3 regions of the Streptomyces sp. NPDC051567 genome follow, and region 1 is predicted to be linked to each of the others. Evidence: riboswitches for the same ligand, from Rfam matches in the RefSeq annotation. Region 1 holds a riboswitch; each other region holds the start of a gene.
The links. Region 1 has a riboswitch for cyclic di-AMP ahead of ACIA5F_RS25045 (transglycosylase family protein). Riboswitches for the same ligand answer to the same signal wherever they lie in the genome.
Positions count from the first base shown of each region.

Region 1 (5,489 bases):
CCCTCGACCTCGCGCGCACCGACAACCAGCACCTCGGCTACGGGCACGGCATCCACTACTGCGTGGGCGCCCCGCTCGCCCGGCTGGAGGGGCAGGTCGCCCTCGCGACCCTGCTCAGACGCCTTCCCGACCTGGAACTGGCCGTGGACCCGGCCGACCTGCGCCGGCGCGGCGGGCTCATCATGCGGGGCCTGCGCACGCTCCCGGTGCGCTTCACGCCCGGCACCCGCTGACCCCCGCCCGATGCCCGGCCGCCCCGGGTCCGGCCGCCCGGGTCCGCCGGACCCGCGTCCCGCCGGAACTTGTGACAACCGTTCGAAGGCCGCTAGGTTCTGCCGTTACCCAGCCGTTATGCGAAAGGTGCACTCATGCGTTCCGGAAACGGCCGCCACAGACGCCCCCGCCAGGTCCCCGCGATGATGGTCACCGCCGGGGTCACCGGCTCCGCGCTCGCCCTGCCGCTCCTCGCCGCGGGCCAGGCGTCCGCCGCCCCCACCGCGACCTGGGACAAGGTCGCCGAATGCGAGAGCGGCGGCACCTGGAGCTCCAACTCCGGCAGCGGCGCGTACGGCGGGCTCCAGTTCACCGCGGAGCAGTGGCACGGCGCCGGCGGGCGCGACTTCGCCGAGCGCCCCGACCTCGCCAGCCGCTCCCAGCAGATAGCCGTCGCCGAACGGGTGCTGGCCGCGCAGGGGCCGCAGGTCTGGCAGGAGTGCGGGGCGCGGGCAGGGCTCAGCGCCCAGGGCCCCGCGGCGGACGTGGACCCGGGGCTGCCCGGCGGCTCCGGCCCCGTCGCCCCCAGCCCCACCCGGCCGGACCACGCCGTGCCCACCACCGGTTCCGGTACGCCGTCCACGGACTTCGGGGCCCCGACCCCGGGCGCCCAGTTCCCGGTCCCCGAGGGTCCCCTCGCGCCGGACAGCGGACTGCCCGTCATGCCCGAGCCGGACGCGCCGACGACCTCCCCCACGCTCCCGGGCGTCCCGGCCCCCTCCCCGGACCCCACCGCCCCGGGCCTGCCCGCGGACCCGACCGCACCGCCGGTGCCGGGCGGCTCCCTGGACCCCACCGCCCCCGCCACCCCGGGCACACCCACCACCCCGTCCGTCCCGGGCACCCCGTCCGTCCCCGCCGTCCCCGGCGCCCCGGCCGATGCCACGCTCCCGGCCGAGGGCAGCGGCAAGCACCGCGGCCCGGCGGCCGACGAGGCGCCCGGCGCCCCTGACGCCGCGTCGGGGCCCACGTACCAGGTGAAGGCGGGCGACAGCCTGACGGCCATCGCGGACGCCAGGGGGCTCAAGGGCGGCTGGAACGAGCTCTACGCGGCCAACGAGCAGGTCATCGGAGGGAACGCCGATCTGATCAAGCCCGGCCAAAATCTGGATCTAAACGGTAAATAACGGCACTTCGGACATCCGGAATCGGGTGAATGTCGGTTTTCCGTAAGTGAGACATGTGTCTCTTCCGGTCAACTGGTGTGTCCCGCCCCGGAGCTTCCGGAAACCCCGCCCTCACCTGCGCAAACGTCCTCACGGAGAGCGCAAGTAAGGGCTGTTTCTCCCCGATGGCGCTCGTTGAACATCGGGGAGAGACCTGTCTACCTTCTGAATCGCCCACCACCGTGGGCTCCTTCGACCGCATCGCCGAATCCTGCCGGCGGCCGGAGGTAACAGTCGTCGCGTCAAGCGCCGAAGGCAGGAGCGGGGGAACCAAGGTAGGCGCCGGGAACGGCCGTCGAGAGACGGTGGGGACCGGCTTGGGGTTAAGCAGCGCGCCAGTCGCGCGGCCGGGCAACTCATCCGCCCGAACCCGACAGCTCACCTCGAAGGCGTCGGTGAGGAGAAACTTCATGCTGCTTTCCGGCAAGGGCAAGCACCGCCGCGCCTCCAAGGCCACCCGCATCGTCACGCTCGCCGGTGTCGCCGGTGTCGCCGTCGCGGCCCCCCTGATGACCGCCACCACCGCCACCGCCGCCACCGCCTCCGAGTGGGACCGCGTCGCGCAGTGCGAGTCCGGCGGCAACTGGTCCATCAACACCCGCAACGGCTACTACGGCGGCCTGCAGTTCTCGTCCTCCACCTGGGCCGCCTTCGGTGGCAAGACCTACGCCGCGCAGGCCCACCAGGCGTCGAAGGCCCAGCAGATAGCCATCGCCGAGAAGGTCCTCAAGGGCCAGGGCAAGGGCGCCTGGCCGTCCTGTGGCGTGGGCCTGTCCAACTCCGCCTACACCGGTGGCGGCGCGCAGACCCCGGCTCCGGCCAAGCCGAAGACCGAGCAGAAGAAGACCGAGTCCAAGAAGACCGAGTCGAAGGCCGCGCCCAAGCAGGAGACCAAGCGCACCCCGGTCGCCGGCGCGAAGACCCCGGCCCCGGCCACCCCGAAGACCGCGCCGAAGACCGAGTCGCCCCGCACCGGCGTCGGCTCGTACGAGGTCCGCTCCGGCGACACCCTCGGCACCATCGCCCAGGCCAACGGCTTCACCGGCGGCTGGGAGAAGCTCTACGAGCTGAACAAGGACATCGTCGCGGACGCCGACCTGATCTTCCCGGGCCAGAAGCTCAAGCTCAGCTGACCCCCCTCGCGGCAGCCGCCGCGGGCGCGCACCCCCCTCCCGCGGTGACCGCCGCGGGAGCGGGCGCGCCCGCTCCCGGCAGCAGCCCCGGGCGTGTTCGCGCCCCGCAGAATTCCGCCGCCCGGCGCGTCACCGCACGCGCCGGGCGGCGGCGTTCGCGGCGGTCCCCGCACCCGGCGGCGGGCCCGGCGAGCACGGCCGTCGGGCACGGGTTCCACGGCGACGGATCAAGGGCCCTATGTCCTGGAAGAGGGGTATTCGGGCCCTTTTTCGTCCCAGGACCCGGGCAGTCGGCCGACCGAGTGCCCGGAGCCGGTTAGGCTCTAGGCGGCAAGGCCATCCCACGGCCTGACACGCCACCGCACACCCCGCGTCACATCCCAGAAGGAGATGCTCGTGCCGTCCATCGACGTCGTCGTAGCCCGGGAAATCCTGGACTCCCGAGGCAACCCCACGGTCGAGGTCGAGGTGGGCCTCGACGATGGCAGCACCGGCCGTGCTGCCGTTCCGTCCGGCGCCTCCACCGGTGCCTTCGAGGCCGTCGAGCTCCGTGACGGTGACCCCAACCGTTACATGGGCAAGGGTGTCGAGAAGGCCGTCCTCGCCGTCATCGAGCAGATCGGCCCGGAGCTCGTCGGCTACGACGCCACCGAGCAGCGCCTGATCGACCAGGCCATGGTCGACCTGGACGCCACCGACAACAAGGGCTCGCTCGGCGCCAACGCCATCCTCGGCGTCTCCCTCGCCGTCGCGCACGCCGCGTCCGAGGCCTCGGACCTCCCGCTCTTCCGCTACCTCGGCGGCCCGAACGCGCACCTGCTGCCCGTTCCGATGATGAACATCCTCAACGGTGGGTCGCACGCCGACTCCAACGTGGACATCCAGGAGTTCATGATCGCCCCGATCGGCGCGGAGTCCTTCTCCGAGGCGCTGCGCTGGGGTGCCGAGGTCTACCACACCCTCAAGTCCGTCCTGAAGCGCAAGGGCCTGTCCACCGGCCTCGGCGACGAGGGCGGCTTCGCCCCGAACCTGGACTCCAACCGTGCCGCCCTGGACCTCATCCTTGAGGCCGTCAAGGAAGCCGGTTACGCCCCGGGCAAGGACATCGCGCTCGCGCTCGACGTCGCCGCGTCCGAGTTCTACAAGGACGGCAAGTACGAGTTCGAGGGCCAGTCCCGCTCGGCCGCCGAGATGACCGAGTACTACGAGGAGCTCGTCTCCGCGTACCCGATGGTCTCCATCGAGGACCCGCTGTACGAGGACGACTGGGCGGGCTGGAAGATCCTCACCGACAAGCTGGGCTCCAAGGTCCAGATCGTCGGCGACGACCTCTTCGTCACCAACCCGGAGCGCCTGGCCCGTGGCATCGAGGAGGGCTCGGCCAACGCCCTGCTCGTCAAGGTGAACCAGATCGGTTCGCTGACCGAGACCCTCGACGCCGTCGAGATGGCCCAGCGCAACGGCTTCAAGTGCATGATGTCGCACCGCTCCGGCGAGACCGAGGACGTCACCATCGCCGACCTCGCGGTCGCCGTGAACTGCGGCCAGATCAAGACCGGCGCCCCGGCCCGCTCGGACCGCGTCGCCAAGTACAACCAGCTGCTGCGCATCGAGGAGATCCTCGACGACGCCGCCGTGTACGCGGGCCGCTCGGCCTTCCCCCGCTTCAAGGGCTGAACCGCGCCTCAACGGTCCACGCCTCCGTACGTCCCCGCACTCGGTCCCGTACCGTGTGCGGGGACGTATTGCGTAGTGCGCGCAACACGTACACAGCACGCACATACACGGCACGCACGTCCACGGCACACACGCACACGACCGCGTGCACGCGCACACAGGGGAGGCGGGACCAATGGCCGGGAACCGGGACCGGTTCTCCACCTTCTCCACGGCGACCAGGCTCAGGCAGCTCGGCGAGCGGACCGCCGCCCACGTCTACCGCTCCCAGTCGCGCCGCCAGATCCGCCGCAGCCGGCTCACCGGCCGCGCCGCCCTGCTGGTCCTCGTCCTCTGTACCCTGGTCGTGGCCCTCGCGTACCCGATGCGCCAGTACGTCTCCCAGCGCTCGGAGATCGCGGAGCAGCAGCAGGCCGCCGCCGCCGCGCAAGGCCGCCTGGAGCGGCTGCGCGACGAGAAGGCCCGCTGGCAGGACAACGCCTACGCGGAGCAGCAGGCGCGCAGGCACCTGCACTTCCTGCGCCCGGGGGAGATCGGCTACATCATGACCGATCCCGACCCCGGGGCCGGGGCCACCGAGCGCCCCCGCGGCGGACGCACCGGCAGCGACCGCCCGTGGTACTCGAACGTGTGGGACGGCGTCGACAAGGCCGACCGCCCCGGCGGCTGACCCCGTAGACCTGTCCGCCCGTCCCGCCCGTCCCGCCCGTCCCGCCCGTCCCGCCCCGTCCGTCCACCCATCCGTCCATCCGTCATAGCACCGCGAACGAAGAGACTTCCTCCAGGCATGCAGACTCCCCCGCCCCAGACCGACCGGACCGAGCCGACCGACGCGGACATCGAAGCGTTCGAGCAGCAGCTCGGCCGCCCGCCGCGCGGGCTGCGCGCCATCGCGCACCGCTGCCCCTGCGGCCAGCCGGACGTGGTGGAGACCGCCCCCCGGCTCCCCGACGGCACCCCCTTCCCGACGCTGTACTACCTGACCTGCCCGCGTGCCGCCGGTGCCATCGGCACGCTGGAGGCCAACGGCGTGATGAAGGAGATGCAGGCCCGGCTCGCCGAGGACCCCGAGCTGGCCGCCGCCTACCGCGCCGCGCACGAGGACTACATCGGCCGCCGCGACGCCATCGAGGTGCTCCAGGGCTTCCCGAGCGCCGGCGGGATGCCGGACCGGGTGAAGTGCCTGCACGTGCTGGTGGGCCACTCGCTCGCCGCCGGACCCGGGGTCAACCCCTTCGGC
Region 1 is NZ_JBITDK010000028.1:6,438-11,926, reverse strand. It holds gene ACIA5F_RS25055 (cytochrome P450) at 1-233, shown strand, start outside; gene ACIA5F_RS25050 (transglycosylase family protein) at 369-1,400, shown strand; cyclic di-AMP (ydaO/yuaA leader) riboswitch at 1,677-1,846, shown strand; gene ACIA5F_RS25045 (transglycosylase family protein) at 1,850-2,572, shown strand; gene eno (phosphopyruvate hydratase) at 2,963-4,249, shown strand; gene ACIA5F_RS25035 (septum formation initiator family protein) at 4,425-4,919, shown strand; gene ACIA5F_RS25030 (DUF501 domain-containing protein) at 5,037-5,489, shown strand, end outside.

Region 2 (5,489 bases), on a different contig from region 1:
GAACTACCTCAACGACGACCTCCAGGTGGACGAGATGATGATCTCGCCCGCCTACGCCTACGAGAAGGCACCCGACCAGGAACACTTCCTCGGCGTCGAACAGACCCGCGAACTCTTCAGGAAGACCTTCGCGGGCGGGAACCGGCGCCGCTGGCGGCTCAACCACTCCCCGCTCTTCCTGGACTTCCTGGAAGGGAAAGCCGATTTCCCCTGCACCGCATGGGCCATTCCCAATTACTGCCTCTTCGGCTGGCAGCGCCCCTGCTATCTGATGAGCGACGGCTACGTGCCGACGTACCGGCAGCTGATCGAGGAGACCGACTGGAACAAGTACGGCCGGGGGAAGGACCCGCGCTGCGCGAACTGCATGGCGCACTGCGGATACGAGCCCACGGCGGTCCTCGCCACCATGGGCTCGCTCAAGGAATCCCTGCGCGCGGCCCGGGAGACGGTGGCGAGCAACCGCGAGAAGCGGGCATGACCGCAGCCGGGACCGGGACCGGGGCCGGAACGGGGAGCACGGACGGGAACACGGGCGGGGGCGCCGGGAAGGGGTTCGACCTCGGCGCCCTGCTGGCCGCGCGCGGCGGGGAACGGTACGAGCTGCACGCCCGCCACCTCAACCACCAGCTCCCCCGGATGCTGCGCACCATCGGTTTCGACAAGGTCTACGAACGGGCCGAGGGAGCCCACTTCTGGGACGCCGAGGGCAACGACCACCTCGACATGCTGGCCGGGTTCGGGGTGATGGGGGTGGGCCGGAACCACCCGGTGGTCCGCCGGGCCCTGCACGACGTCCTGGACGCCCAGCTCGCCGACCTCACCCGCTTCGACTGCCAGCCGCTGCCGGGGCTGCTGGCTGAGAAGCTGCTGTCGTACACCCCGCACCTGGACCGGGTCTTCTTCGGCAACAGCGGCACCGAGGCGGTGGAGACGGCCCTGAAGTTCGCCCGGTACGCCACCGGACGGCCCAGGGTCCTCTACTGCGACCACGCCTTCCACGGGCTGACCGCCGGCTCGCTCTCGGTCAACGGGGAGGGCGGCTTCCGGGACGGCTTCGCGCCGCTGCTGCCCGACACCCGGATCGGGCTCGGTGACCTGGCCGCGCTGGAGCGGGAGCTGCGGCGCGGGGACGTGGCCGCCCTGATCGTCGAGCCCGTCCAGGGAAAGGGCGTCCTCGCGTCCCCGCCCGGGTTCCTGCCCGCCGCGCAGGAACTGCTCCACCGGCACAAGGCGCTGCTGATCGCCGACGAGGTGCAGACCGGCCTCGGCCGCACCGGGGACTTCTACGCCTACCAGCACGAACCGGGCGTGGAGCCGGACCTGGTGTGCGTGGCCAAGGCGCTGTCGGGCGGCTACGTGCCGGTCGGCGCGACCCTGGGCAAGGACTGGATCTTCAAGAAGGTCTACTCCTCCATGGACCGGGTCCTCGTCCACTCCGCCAGCTTCGGTTCCAACGCGCAGGCGATGGCGGCCGGGCTGGCGGTGCTCTCGGTCATGGAGGACGAGGAACTGGTGGCGGGCGCCCGCGCCAAGGGCGAGCTGCTGCGCGGGCGGCTGGCGGCGCTGGTGGACGAGTACGAGCTGCTGCACGAGGTGCGGGGGCGCGGCCTGATGATCGGCATCGAGTTCGGCAGACCGTCCTCCCTGGGACTGCGCGGACGCTGGTCGATGCTGCAGGCGGCCCGCAAGGGCCTGTTCGCGCAGATGGTCGTGGCGCCCCTGCTCCACAAGCACCGCATCCTCACCCAGGTCTCCGGCGACCACCTGGAAGTCATCAAGCTGATCCCGCCGCTGGTCCTGGACGAGGCGGACATCGACCGGTTCGTCGGCGCCTTCCGTGAGGTCATGGACGAGGCGCACGGCGGGTCCGCCCTGATGTGGGAGTTCGGCAGGACGCTGGTGAAGCAGGCCGTCGGCAACCGCTGACGGTCCTGCGGCGGCCTGCCGCGCCCGCCTCAGCGGAGCAGCCGGTCCCGGAGCCGGCCGAGGGTCCCGGGCGTGAGCCCGAGCCCCTCGGCCAGGTAGTTCCCGACCCCGCCCCAGCGCCCGTCGACGGCCTCGAAGGCCGCGGCCAGGTACTCGGTCCGGGCGTCGAAGAGCGGGGCGAGCAACGCCTTGACCTCGGGGTCGCGGGCCCCGACCGGTTCGCCGCCGCGGCGCAGGCGGTAGCGGCGGTGCGGGGCGTTCGACTCCAGGTAGTCCGCCATGACGGCCCCGCGCTCGACGCCCAGCGCGAGCAGGGTGACGGCGACCGACAGCCCGGCCCGGTCCTTGCCCGCGGCGCAGTGCATCAGGGCCGGGACGCTGTCCTCGGCGAGGGCGCGCAGCACCCGGCCGTGTTCGGCGGTGCGGCGCTCGACCATGGTGCGGTACGAGTTGGACATCCGCGCGGCGGCCCTGCCCTCGCCCAGCAGGGGGCGGAGCTGTTCGACGCCGCCCTCGTGGACCGTCCTCCAGAAATCGCCCGCGTCGGCCGGGTCCGAGAGCGGGATGTTGACGTTCCGTACGCCGGGCAGCGCGATGTCCGGCCCCTCCACGGCGTGGTCGGTGTGGTTGCGGAAGTCGAAGACGGTGTGCAGGCCGAGCGAGCTCAGGAACGCCGTTCCGGTTTCCGTGGCGTGCGCCAGATGCCCGCTGCGGAAGAGGAGCCCCGGCCCGACCTCGCGCCCGTCCGTGGTCGGCAGACCTCCCAGGTCGCGGAAGTTGCGCACCCCGGTCAGCTCCGGATCGGGCTCCGGCGTCGGAAGGTTCGGCGGTGCCGGAGGTATCTGCTGGGCCATGGAGCTTCTCCCTATCGTCATCGTCGCAGGGTGTCCGAATTGCATTGATTGGCGCCGAGTTGCCGTATGAGGAGGCGAGATCGGACGCCTCCCCGTGAGCCAGATCATACGGTGACCGTGAGTGTCTGATCACGAAATCCGAATAGCCCGCCCGGGGCGGCTGTTGGCGGTGGGGAATGGACGGAGGGTGACGGGAATTCCGGCAGTCCCTCCTTTCTGTGATTCCGTCAGGGAATTCGCGGCTTGTTCCGTGCGGTCGGCCTGGATTACCTTCGCGACGATCCGGGCGGACCGCCTCGTCCTGCCGCCGCCCGGAAACCGCATCCGACTATTCACGTACGCGGCAGGAGCGGGGGAACCAGGAAGGCGCTGTTCCGGATCTCCGCACCGGGATGGCTCGGGGTGAAGCCGGTCATGTGCCGCACATGAACGGCCGGACATCTCCCGTCCGAACCCGACAGCTCACCTCGCAGGCGTCGGAGAGGAATCCGCCATGCCCGCAAAGGGTAAGCACCGCCGTCCCAGGTCCCTTTCGATAACGCGTGGTCTCGCTTACGCCGGAACCGGGGGCGCGGCTCTCGCGCTGCCGCTGACGGGCGCCTCCGGGGCGCACGCGGCCGGAGCCCCGGCCCCGGCCTCCGCTCCCGTCGCGGCGCACGCCCCCGGCGCGGTTCTCGGCGCGGTACCCGGGCGGGCCGTGGAGGTTCCGGTGGCGCCCGCGGCCGCCGCGCCGACCGTGTACACCGTCGTGCCGGGGGACCACCTCTCCAAGATCGCGGCGGAGCGCGGGCAGACCGGTGGCTGGCAGCGGCTGTACGCGGACAACCGCGAGGCCGTCGGCGCCGACCCGTCGCTGATCCACCCGGGCCTGAGGCTGACGCTCGGCGGCAAGGCGAAGCCCGTGGCTCCCGTCCCGGCTCCTGCCTCCGCTCCCGTTCCTGTCCCGGTTCCGGCCCCCGCAGCTCCGGCCGAGAGCCCGGAACCCGGTTCCGGTTCTGCGTCCGGTACCGGCGCCGCCGCTGGTCACGGAGCCCGTCCGGGGTCGGGTTCCGGTTCTGCCGTCAGGCCCTCCACCAAGCCTCCGGTCGCCGACGAGGACACCTCCACCGGAGGCACGGCCGGGGAGTCCGGTCCCGCCACCGGGCCGGGCGCCTCCACGGGTTCCGGTTTCGTCGCCCCGGTCGGCGGCCGGGTCTCCACGCCGTACCGGGCCGGGGGCGCCGCGTGGTCCTCCGGTTACCACACGGGAGTCGACTTCACCGCGAGCTCCGGCACCACCGTCAAGGCGGTCGGCGCGGGCACCGTGGTCTCGGCCGGCTGGGGCGGCGCGTACGGCAACGAGGTCGTCGTCCGGCACGCGGACGGCCGCTACTCCCAGTACGCCCACCTCTCCGTGCTCTCCGTCTCGACCGGCCAGAGCGTCACCACCGGCCAGCGGATCGGCCTCTCCGGCTCCACCGGCAACTCGACCGGCCCGCACCTCCACTTCGAGATCCGCACGGGCCCGTCCTACGGCTCGGACATCGACCCGCTGGGCTACCTCCGCTCGAAGGGCGCGAACATCTGAGCCGCCGCCGCCCGTGCGCCGGGTCCCACCCGTACGTATTCCTCACCTGCACCGTGGTGTAGATCACGGTCCGTCAACCCCTGCTTACGTTGGCGTAGGTCGTGTACGGCGGTGAAGGATGTCGTTCCGTGGCAGCGACGACGACGACACCCAAGACCATCGGCTCGTACGCGGCGATCGGGGACAGCTTCACCGAAGGCGTGGGGGACCCGGGACCCGGGGATTCGTTTCTCGGCTGGGCGGACCGGCTCGCCGTGCTCCTGGCCGATCAGCGCGACGAGCACGACTTCCGGTACGCGAACCTGGCCGTACGGGGACGCCTGCTCGACCAGATCGTGGCCGAGCAGGTCCCCCGGGCCAGGGCGCTCGCGCCGGACCTCGTGACCTTCTGCGCGGGCGGCAACGACATCATCCGGCCCGGCAGCGACCCCGACGACGTGGCGCAGCGGTTCGAGGCGGCCGTCGCCGACCTCACCGGGGCCGTCGGCCTGGTCATGATCACCACCGGCTTCGACACCCGGGGCGTGCCGGTCCTGCGGCACCTCCGGGGCAAGGTGGCGACGTACAGCGCGCACGTCCGCGCCATCGCCGACCGCTACGGCTGCCCGGTGCTCGACCTCTGGTCGCTGAAGTCCGTCCAGGACCGGCGGGCCTGGGACGGCGACCGGCTGCACCTGTCGCCCGAAGGCCACACCCGGGTCGCGCTGCGCGCCGCGCGGGTGCTGGGCCTGGAGGTGCCGGCCGACCCGGACCAGCCGTGGCCGCCGCAGCGGCCGCGCGGATCGGTGGACGTGACCCGGGACAACATCCACTGGGCGCGCGAGCACCTGGTCCCGTGGATCGGCAGACGGCTGCGCGGGGAGTCCTCCGGGGACCACGTCGCGGCGAAGCGTCCGGACCTGCTGCCGTTGTGACCTGACCTGACCTGACCTGACCTGACGCCGCAGGGCTGCGGGGCCGCGGGGCGGGCCGCCGGGGCGGGGCCTGCGGGGAGTGCGCGGGTGCACGGGTGCGCGGGCGGAATCGTTCGGGGACGGTACGCGTTGGGATGATCGTGGTCCGTACGGCCATCCCGACCCGACCGATCGTCCCAGGAGGTGCCTTGACCGGCTCCCGACCCCTGCGTCCACGGCTGCGCG
Region 2 is NZ_JBITDK010000012.1:31,784-37,272, reverse strand. It holds gene hpnH (adenosyl-hopene transferase HpnH) at 1-481, shown strand, start outside; gene ACIA5F_RS15790 (aspartate aminotransferase family protein) at 478-1,929, shown strand; gene ACIA5F_RS15785 (tyrosine-protein phosphatase) at 1,959-2,783, opposite strand; cyclic di-AMP (ydaO/yuaA leader) riboswitch at 3,099-3,272, shown strand; gene ACIA5F_RS15780 (peptidoglycan DD-metalloendopeptidase family protein) at 3,277-4,350, shown strand; gene ACIA5F_RS15775 (SGNH/GDSL hydrolase family protein) at 4,479-5,264, shown strand; gene ACIA5F_RS15770 (MBL fold metallo-hydrolase) at 5,453-5,489, shown strand, end outside.
Region 2: linked by a shared signal. The riboswitch ahead of ACIA5F_RS15780 (peptidoglycan DD-metalloendopeptidase family protein) and the one ahead of ACIA5F_RS25045 (transglycosylase family protein) in region 1 are both predicted to bind cyclic di-AMP.

Region 3 (5,489 bases), on a different contig from region 1:
GGTGCGGACGCCGCGCTGGACCGCCTCGCGAAGCTGGTCGCCGAGGGCCTTGAGCAGCTCCCGGAGACCGTCTGACCCCTTCTGCCGGGTCCTTCCAGATCCCGTCGGGGCCTTTCCGGTCCGACCCGCGGCGAAGCCGCAGCCACCGCTCCACCGGAGGCTGCGGCTTCGCTGTTTCCCGCGCCGGACGGGCGGCGCCGGACGGCACCGGCGCCGACTGCCCGCCGCGGCGCGGCCGGTCGCGGCGCGGCCCGGCGGCCCGCACGCGCGGAACAGCCGGTGGGGGACGGCGTCCCGCGCGGCCGCGACGCGGTCCCGCCGGGCCGCGCCGCGACCGGAGTCGACCGGAGTCGACCGGAGATCCGCTGGAGATCAACTGGAGTACGGTCCGGCCCGGAATGCGCCGACCCGAATACACCGACCGAATGCGGCGGCCTGAATGCACCGGCATGAATGCGGCGCGAACGGGTCCGCAATACGGCACGGCACGGTTTCGTGTCACCGGAATTACGGCGGCCCCGCACGGCCACCCGCCCTTTCTATCCGGCCCCTGTTAATACCGGCCGCCCGACATGTTGACGGCAGGTTGCGAAGTCCTCACCGCGGGCCGGACCCGCGGCCGGTGGGACCCGGCCGTCCGGTCGCAGTGGAGCGCGGTCGTCGCGCGCGCCCGCTCGGCGTCCCCCCGCGCCACCGCGTCCACGATCGCGCCGTGCTCCGCCCAGGACCGCACCGCCCCCGCGGAGGACTCCACCACGTACATCCACGCGATCTTGCGGCGCGTCTGGGTGAGCAGCGCGATCAGCCCCGGGCTGCCGGACGCCTGGGCCAGCGTCTCGTGGAACCAGCCGCCCAGCGCCCGTACGTCCTCCACCTGGCCCTGACCGGCCCGCTCCCGGCCCAGCCGGACCAGTCCGCGCAACACCCTGAGGTGGGCCTCGGTGCGCCGCCGGGCCGCACGGGCCGCGGCCAGCGGCTCCAGCAGGGCCCGCAGCTCCAGCAGGTCGGCGGCCTCCTGCGCGGTCGGCTCGGCCACACAGGCGCCCGCGTGGCGCCGCGTGGTGACGAACCCCTCGGACTCCAGCGTCCGCAGCGCCTCGCGGACCGGGACGCGCGAGACCCCGTACCGGCGGGCCAGCGCCTCCTCGGTCAGCCTGCCGCCCGGACCGAAGAACCCGGAGACGATGTCGTCGCGGATCGCTGTGCATACCGTGTGCGCGGGAATACGCAAGACCGGACCTCCGCCTCTTCACGACTTCCGCCGCCATTGACGGGTGACGGAATTGCCGCACACCCGCCATTGACGCGTGTGCTGCGACCCTATGGCAACACACCCGCATTTCCGAGAGCGGCCGGAGACGACGGCCGGAAATACGGAACGGCGCACGAACACGACGACCCCGGCTCGGGGAGCCGGGGTCGTCGGTGGAACGGGGGCGCGGGTCAGATGTTGACGCCGTGCGAGCGCAGGTACGCGAGCGGGTTGATGTCCGAGCCGTACTGGGCGCTGGTGCGGGCCTCGAAGTGCAGGTGCACGCCGCTGGAGTTGCCGGTGTTGCCCGCCAGGCCGATCTGCTGGCCCGCGAAGACCTGCTGGCCGGCGGAGACGCTCAGCCGGGACATGTGGCCGTACTGGGTGTAGGTGCCGTCGTTGTGCTTGATGATGACGTTGTTGCCGTACGCGCCGCCGTCACCCGACTCGACGACGACGCCCGCGCCGACCGCCCGGATCACGGTGCCCAGGTCGGCGTGGAAGTCGATGCCGGTGTGGCTGCCGGAGGACCACATGCTGCCGCCCGCCCCGTACTGGGTGCTGACGTACGAGCCGGCGATCGGGGAGACGAAGGTGTTGGCGCGCTTGCGCTCGGCCTCGCGCTCGGCGCGCTCCTTGGCGTCGCGCTCGGCCTTGGCCTTGACCTCGGCGAGCTGCCGGGCCTCGGCGGCCTGCTGCTTCGCGTCCGCCTCGGCCTGCGCCCTGAGGGCGTCGGCCTGCGCCGTGAAGGCGGCCGTCTCGGCGGCGTACTGCTGGGACGCGGCCTGGCTCTCGATCTCGCCCGCGAGGTCCTCGGCGACGACGACGGCGTTGAGGCCGGTGTCCTGGATCTTGTGGTCGGTGTCCGCGGCGAAGGCCGGAGCGGCAAGAGTGCCGACGACGCCCGTGGTGGCGAGGGCGGCTATACCGGCATAACCGGCGGTCTTGCGGCTCAGACGGCTGGAACCACGGTGCTTACCGGCGACACGACTGCTGCCAAACGCCATGAAGGGATTGATCCTTTCCTTCCTTCTCGCCTACCGGGTTAGCTGACGGGTTCGGAGCAGGAAGGTCTCCTACGGACCTCCTCTTGCGAGGCGGTCCGATTCACCCCAGGGACTGATGTGGGTCCCCGGCTCCCCAGGCTCGCGCCTGACGGGGACTCGGCGATCGCTGCCCGGTGCCGCCGGTGCGGCGGGCACAAATGACGGACAGCACGGCTGACGCTAGGCGGATCATCAGCCGATCGCCAAACACGCGAGCCTTTTTGTTGCGTACGTCACATCACATACGAGCAACGTCCCCACCAAACAGGCAAAGAGGGCCCCGGCGGACAATCCGTCGGAGCCCTCCCGCCCGGCCGTCCGGCCGGGCCGCCCGGTTCAGTTGGTGACGACCGTCACGTCACCGATCCCGAGGGCCCGCACGGGCTCCTCGATCAGCGCCGCGTCGCCCACCAGGACCGTGACCAGCCGGTCCACGGGGAAGGCGTTCACGACCGCCGACGTCGCCTCCACCGTGCCGGTCCCGGCCAGCCGCGCGTACAACTGCGCCTGGTAGTCGTCCGGCAGCTCCTGCTCGACCTGGTCCGCGAGGGTGCCCGCGACGGAGGCCGCCGTCTCGAACTTCAGCGGGGCCACGCCCACCAGGTTCTGCACCGCCACGTCCCGCTCGGCGTCGGTCAGGCCCTCCTGGGCGAGGGTGCGCAGCACCTTCCAGAGGTCCTCCAGCGCCGGGCCGGTGTGGGGGGTGTCCACCGAGCCGCTGATGGCGAGCATCGAGGCGCCCTTGCCGTCGGCGGTGGAGCGCAGCACCTGGCCGAAGGCGCGCACGCCGTACGTGTACCCCTTCTCCTCGCGCAGCACCTTGTCCAGACGGGAGGTCAGGGTGCCGCCCAGGCAGTACGTGCCGAGCACCTGCGGGGCCCAGACCCGGTCGTGCCGGTCCGCCCCGATCCGGCCGATCAGCAGCTGCGTCTGGACCGCGCCGGGCCGGTCGACGACGACCACCCGGCCGGTGTCGTCCGCCGTGATCGGCGGGACCGGCCGCGGCTCGGCGGTGTCGCCGGTCCAGGTGGACAGGGTGTCCGCGAGGACGGCGTCCAGGTCGATGCCGGTCAGGTCGCCGACGACCACCGCGGTGGCCGTGGCGGGGCGCACGTGGGCCTCGTAGAAGGCGCGCACGGCCCCGGAGTCGACGCGGGCCACCGTCTCCTCGGTGCCCTGGCGCGGGCGGGAGATCCGCAGGGAGGCCGGGAAGAGTTCCTTGGAGAGCTCCTTGGCGGCGCGGCGCTGCGGGTTGGCCAGCTCGTGCGGGATCTCGTCGAGCCGGTTGCGCACCAGCCGGTCGACCTCGGAGTCGGCGAAGGCGGGGGCGCGCAGCGCCTCGGCGAGCAGGCCCAGCGCCTTGTGCAGGCGGGAGGCCGGGACCTCCAGGGAGACCCGGATGCCGGGGTGGTCGGCGTGTGCGTCGAGCGTGGCGCCGCAGCGCTCCAGCTCGGCCGCGAACTCCTCGGCGGAGTGCTTGTCGGTGCCCTCGAACAGCGCGCGGGCCATGAGGGTCGCCACCCCGTCCAGGCCCTCGGGCTCGGCGTCCAGCGGGGCGGCGAGGTTGATCTCGACCGCCACCACCTGCTGGCCCGGCCGGTGACAGCGCAGCAGGGTCAGGCCGTTGGACAGCGTGCCCCGCTCGGGGGCCGGGAAGGCCCACGGCTGCGGTGCGCCCGCCTGCGGGCGCGGGTGGAAGGTCATCGTGACGGCTGCGGTGTCGGTCACTGCTCCGCCCCCTCGTTCTCGTCGTTCCCTGCGTGATCGGCGTGATCGGCGTGATCGTCGGCCCCGTCGGCCCCGGTGTCCGGCAGCGGCTCGTACACGAGCACCGCGCGGTTGTCCGGGCGCAGCCGGGCCGCGGCCACGGCCTGCACCTCCTCGGCGGTGATGTCGAGGACGCGCCGCACGGCGGTGAGCGCCAGCTGCGGGTCCCCGAAGAGCACCGCGAAGCGGCACAGTTCGTCGGCGCGGCCGGCCACCGTGCTCAGCCGGTCCAGCCACTCGCGCTCCAGCTGCGCCTGGGCGCGCTCCATCTCCTCGGCCGTCGGGCCCTCGGCGGCGAACCGCGCGAGCTCCTCGTCCACGGCCGCCTCGATGTCGGGCACCTCGACCCCGCCGGAGGTCTTGACGTCCAGCCAGCCCAGCGAGGGCGCCCCGGCCAGGCGCAGCATGCCGAAACCGGCCGCCACGGCCGTCTGGTCACGGCGTACCAGGCGGTTGTGGAGCCGGGAGGACTCGCCGCTGCCCAGGACGGTCAGCGCCACGTCGGCGGCGTCGCACTCGCGGGTGCCGTCGTGCGGCAGCCGGTAGGCGGCCATCAGCGCCCGCGCCGGGACCTCCTCGACCAGCACCTCGCGGAGCTCGCCGCCGATGGTCTCGGGCAGCGCACCGTCGCGCGGCGGCTGCTTGCCGTCGTGCGCGGGGATGGTGGCGAAGTACTTCTCGACCCAGGCGAGCGTCTGCTCGGGGTCGATGTCGCCGACGACCGACAGCACCGCGTTGTTGGGCGCGTAGTACGTACGGAAGAACTCGCGCGCGTCCTGGAGGGAGGCGGCGTCCAGATCGGCCATGGAGCCGATCGGGGTGTGGTGGTACGGGTGGCCCTCGGGGTACGCGAGGGCGGTCAGCTTCTCGAACGCCGTGCCGTACGGGACGTTGTCGTACCGCTGGCGGCGCTCGTTCTTGACGACGTCGCGCTGGTTCTCCATGGACTCGTCGTCCAGGGCGGTCAGCAGCGAACCCATCCGGTCCGCCTCCAGCCAGAGCGCCAGCTCCAGCTGATGGGTCGGCATCGTCTCGAAATAGTTGGTGCGCTCGAAGCTCGTGGTGCCGTTGAGGGAACCGCCGGCCCCCTGGACCAGCTCGAAGTGCCCGTTGCCCGGTACGCTCGCCGAGCCCTGGAACATCAGGTGCTCGAAGAGGTGAGCCAGGCCGGTGCGCCCCTTGACTTCATGGCGCGAGCCGACGTCGTACCAGAGGCAGACCGCGGCGACCGGGGTCAGGTGGTCCTCGGAGAGCACCACGCGCAGGCCGTTGGCCAGCCGGTGCTCGGTCGCTGTCAGGCCGCCGGAGCCGGCCTGAGCTGTGGCCGTGTGACCCATGGGCATGTGGTCCCTTCGATCGCGATGCAGAGATTTCTGTCAGACCTGCCACTGTATGCAAGCGCGTCGGCCGCCGGAGAAGTTCCC
Region 3 is NZ_JBITDK010000019.1:32,335-37,823, forward strand. It holds gene ACIA5F_RS20850 (HPr family phosphocarrier protein) at 1-75, shown strand, start outside; gene ACIA5F_RS20855 (GntR family transcriptional regulator) at 554-1,231, opposite strand; gene ACIA5F_RS20860 (M23 family metallopeptidase) at 1,444-2,259, opposite strand; cyclic di-AMP (ydaO/yuaA leader) riboswitch at 2,272-2,431, opposite strand; gene ACIA5F_RS20865 (M16 family metallopeptidase) at 2,635-4,026, opposite strand; gene ACIA5F_RS20870 (M16 family metallopeptidase) at 4,023-5,402, opposite strand.
Region 3: linked by a shared signal. The riboswitch ahead of ACIA5F_RS20860 (M23 family metallopeptidase) and the one ahead of ACIA5F_RS25045 (transglycosylase family protein) in region 1 are both predicted to bind cyclic di-AMP.